2 regions of the Virgibacillus sp. FSP13 genome follow, and region 2 is predicted to be linked to the other one. Evidence: riboswitches for the same ligand, from Rfam matches in the RefSeq annotation. Region 2 holds a riboswitch; the other holds the start of a gene.

Region 1 (2,413 bases), on a different contig from region 2:
GAGAAAAAGCGCCGTTTGGAAAAGCGTGCCAGCCTTAGCCAGGAAAAAGTAAGGGAGGTGTAAATTTTGCTTCAAATGAAAAATATCTCAATTACATTTAATGAAGGAACACCAGATGAAAAGAAAGCATTACAGGGCGTAGATTTGGAACTAAAGGAAGGCGAATTCGTTACCGTAATTGGCAGTAATGGGGCAGGTAAGTCGACACTAATGAATGTTGTCTCTGGAAATTTAATCCCGGATGTTGGCGATGTGCTTATCAATGACAAGCAGGTTGTTCATTTACCGGAGTACAAACGCTCGGCCTATATTGGTCGTGTTTTCCAGGATCCAATGGCCGGCACAGCACCATCCATGACCATTGAGGAAAATCTAGCGATGGCATATGCGCGTAATAAGAAAAGGAAATTGAAACCAGGTGTTACGAAAAAACGGAAGGAAATGTTTAGGAAAACTTTGGCATCGTTAAATCTGAACTTGGAAGATCGGTTAAACGCCAAAGTCGGCTTTCTTTCCGGTGGGGAACGGCAGGCGCTATCATTATTGATGGCTACTTTTACTGAACCAAACATTTTGCTGCTTGATGAGCACACAGCAGCATTGGATCCTTCCCGTGCAGAATTAATCACCAAACTAACCGATGATGTCATCAGCAAATTTAACTTAACAACATTAATGGTTACCCACAACATGCAGCAAGCACTCGATTTAGGCAATCGGCTGATTATGATGGATAAAGGCCAAATTATCCTAGATGTAAACGGAGAAGAAAAACAAAAATTAACCATTGAAGACCTACTAAAAGAATTCCAACGCATACGAGGCACCAAATTCGAAAGCGACCGCGCAGTATTAGGCTGAACGGGATATGGTTGGCCGCGCGGCGGGACATGGGGACAGGTTAGTTGTCCCAGTCCGATTTGCAGGCGTGGTGCGGGATAGAGGGTGGGACAACTAACCTGTCCCCACGTCCCAGCTCTTGAAATCATGAGGTTTGTGTGTTACGTTAAAGTTTAATTAAATATTTCTTGTTTCAATATGTTTGAAGTGAGGATAGAGGCGCAAGGGCCATCAGTACACAATGTGAGGAAAATGGGTTCCAATGACGATTGTGGAAAGGGGTGATTTGCCGAAGCGGAGAGAATCTCATGTTCTTGAAGCTGGGACTGTGTTGAATAAATACAGGACTGTCATATAGGTGACTATATGAAGGGCTATCTTACGCAGGAAGCGATCGTTTCTACTGCAACAGCGAAGCCCTCGTTGTTGCTTTTTTTGCGTTTGCTTTGCGATACCCTTACTACCTTACTTACTAAAAAATATGTAAAGGGTGTGTCGTCATGGATTTTGGTAAAGTTTTAACTGCAATGGTTACCCCATTTGATCAAAATGGAGAGATTGATTTTGACGCTACAAGTAAATTAGTGAATCATTTAATTACAAATGGTTCTGATGGACTAGTGATTGCCGGAACAACTGGGGAAAGTCCTACACTAACAACCGATGAAAAAGCGGAATTGTTCACCTATGTTGTTAAGGTTGTCAACGGTAGAATACCTGTTGTCGCTGGGACCGGATCGAATAGCACGAAAGCTTCTATCGATTTAACAAAAAAGGCGGAAGAAGCGGGCGTCGACGGTGTAATGCTTGTCGCACCTTATTACAACAAACCATCACAAGAAGGATTGTTTCAACATTTTAAAGCTATCGCAACGTCCACATCACTACCAGTTATGCTTTATAATGTACCTGGCCGAAGCGTTGTTGCGATAGCGGTAGGGACAGTTGTTCGATTAGCAGAGATTGAAAATATCGTGGCTATAAAGGATGCGAGCGGTAATTTGGATGCAATGGCGAAAGTGATTAGCCAAACCCCTAATGATTTTACACTATACAGTGGAGATGATAGTTTGACATTACCAGTTATGTCCATCGGTGGAGCAGGCGTTGTCTCTGTTGCTGCCCATGTCGTGGGGAATGAAATGCAGGAAATGATCAGCCATTTTAACAATGGTGATACACAAGCGGCGGCTTTGATGCATCGAACGCTTCTCCCAGTGATGAAGGCATTATTTGCCCAACCAAGCCCATCACCTACTAAAGAAGCACTAAACCAAAAAGGCATCCGCGTTGGAAATGTTCGATTGCCAATGGTACCTTTAACAGAAGAAGAAAAAAGGGGATTACAAGCGATTCTGAGATAGATTGGGACAACGGGCTGTTGGCAGGTGGGACATGGGGACAGGTTCCTTGTCCCACCCTCTAACCCGCGCCACTCCGCCAAATCAGACTGGGACAACAAACCTGTCCCCACGTCCCCCAAAAGTCTGGCTGTAAAGTAGGTGTTGTTAGATGAATGGTAGGCAAAAGGATTTGTTGCGTGTTTTGTTAATGAATTCTGAGATTTTTTTAC
Region 2 (2,413 bases):
CATCATTCCAACAGTTCCCACAACCAAAATGAGGATAGGGACAAGTAAATGATATATTCTTCCATTTTTATGTGGTTCGAATGTTTCCTTCAAATCTCCAGGTACTTTTACGTCTGGATTAACAACCTCTCCTGTATCAATTGCACGTTTTTCATGTTTACGCATTGGGCCAAAATCGATTCTCATGTATGCTGTCAGAAATACAAAAAGTAGTGCTGCTAATGCATAGAAATTATAAGGAATCATTTTCACAAAAGCTTCTAACGGTTGTATATCTGTTATTTCATTTGCCGCCAACAAGCTTCCAAGTAAACCGATGATATAGGCCCCCCAACTGGAGATTGGAGAAATAACGGTTACAGGAGCAGACGTTGAATCGATAAAATAGGCCAATTTAGCCCGGGATATTTTGTGTCTATCTGTTAACGGTCGAGCAATTTGTCCGACGGCTAATGCATTAAAATAATCATCAATAAAAACAATAATTCCAAAGATAGCGGTCATCACTTGAGCACCAGTTCTTGTTTTCACACGCTTAATCATCCATTCACCAAAGGCCCGACTACCACCAGACGCTGTTAAAAAAGCGGTCATAATTCCTAAAAATAACAAGAAACATAATAACAATATGTTTCCCGTATTTAACGAGCCATCTACAACAAAAATCGCGTAAAAAGTTTGCCAAATTTCTTCAATCGAAGCCATGATATTAAAATCATGAATAAATAATGCTCCAACAACAATTCCTACTCCCAATGATAGTAGGACTTTTCTTGTAAGTAAGACTAAAACGAGCATAAGTAGTGCGGGAATTAATGAGTAAATTGTTCCTTCCATAATTGCTACCTCCATTTATAATAACTCGCACATAGAGATACGCCACAAAATAAGAGGAACTTAGCTTCATGTCCCTTTTGGCAACTAATTCCAGCCAAAAAACACAAAAAAGCAACGATAGAAAATAACCTACCATTGCTCTAAAAAGTATACGTTATCCTCCATTTCGATCAGTAGTTCTCCATGCATTCCGATAAGCATGACAGTACATCCTTTGTTCAAAGATATACCAGCAATAATAAGTCTGACCCTTATTACACTTCGGCAAACAATCCTTTGGTCAATCATCATCGTTGTCATTCTCCAATTGACTACTAATCTCATTTGCACCTCTACCTCACCGATCTGATAAGGTTAAATTATTTAATTATTATCTTAACTATACTAGATTATTTATCGTCTTGCAAGTCCTTTTCAAAGTCATCTTTCGGGATTGATATGGACGGATTATTATTTCCTCCCTCACCATAAAAATCTGGAACACCCAAATTAATCACTCCTGAAGTTGCATATACATCTGTACTGACTTTTTTTACACCTGTTGAAAATGGTATAACAATTTGAACTTCCGCTTCAACATGAATATATACTTTAATTAGCGCACTATTAATCCCAAATCCCTCTATATCATGAACAACATCGGTCTTTACATTACCAACGAGTTCTAAATTAACGGGAATTTTTGGTCCTAAGTTGGCAAAAATGGTATTACCCGTTGCCTGACCTAAAGGAATTTCCACTACCGTTGGATCCTCGGTACTCTTTTCTTCAGCTGTATCACCATAGTCTAGATCTAAATTTTCTTGCTCCTCCGGTGGTATTTCGCCACTGTTCATTCGTTTAAAGAATTCCTCCACTCGATCCGTTGCATAACGATTAATTTCATTGACTGCAGCAGAATTAAATTTCCAGGAAGTGATATCACCATTTTCATTCTGCGTAACATCCGTTACATCTTGAAATTCATAACTTTCGGCAAATTTAACAGCTGCGTTTATCGCCCTTGTTGCAAATGCAGTTGTTTTTGTTTCTGCAACATCCATTAATGTTGGTTTAATTCCTTTATCAACTATTACAAAACTTAACCAAATCATTAATACAAATAAAATCATGGTAATGACAAAGATGTTCTTTACTGGAGGTGGTGATCGTCTTTTTCTAAAAGCTAGCCGTTTTCTCAATATGAAAACCCCCCTAAAACAACTTATGCTTGTTTTAGGGGGGTTAGAATTCCCGATTTTATATTATTTCTGACAAGCTGAAATCGTAACATTAACAACGGAAGCCAAATCCATTTCATAAGGAGTTTCAAGTTTGGTATTATTTTCTTCAACAATTCGAACGATTGGGCGGTCACATAGACTTTTATTTTGTCTGACAACAACACCCTTTCGACCATCGCTTAATTGAACAGACAATCCGTTTGGATAAACCGCGACACTCTTTTTAAAAGCTTCCACCATTTGTTTATCAAATAAGCAAGTTGCACCTGCATAAAGAATTTCTAGTCCTTCATGTGGTAGCATCGCGTCACGGTACACACGATTACTTGTAACAGCATCGAAAACATCAGCAA

What was found. A riboswitch is a leader RNA that binds a small molecule or an ion and turns the genes downstream of it on or off. The one in region 2 is predicted to bind lysine.
Region 1: it holds a riboswitch for lysine, as region 2 does, so the genes downstream of both, dapA (4-hydroxy-tetrahydrodipicolinate synthase) here and ACW2QC_RS10775 (Na+/H+ antiporter NhaC family protein) in region 2, are expected to answer to the same signal.

Annotation. Positions count from the first base shown of each region.
Region 1 covers NZ_JBSVKG010000005.1:129,348-131,760, forward strand. The annotation lists gene ACW2QC_RS06660 (ABC transporter permease) at 1-63, shown strand, start outside; gene ACW2QC_RS06665 (ABC transporter ATP-binding protein) at 76-861, shown strand; lysine riboswitch at 1,047-1,225, shown strand; gene dapA (4-hydroxy-tetrahydrodipicolinate synthase) at 1,341-2,204, shown strand; gene ACW2QC_RS06675 (hypothetical protein) at 2,353-2,413, shown strand, end outside.
Region 2 covers NZ_JBSVKG010000010.1:64,382-66,794, forward strand. The annotation lists gene ACW2QC_RS10775 (Na+/H+ antiporter NhaC family protein) at 1-837, opposite strand, end outside; lysine riboswitch at 1,004-1,180, opposite strand; gene yunB (sporulation protein YunB) at 1,227-2,018, opposite strand; gene ACW2QC_RS10785 (HD-GYP domain-containing protein) at 2,082-2,413, opposite strand, start outside.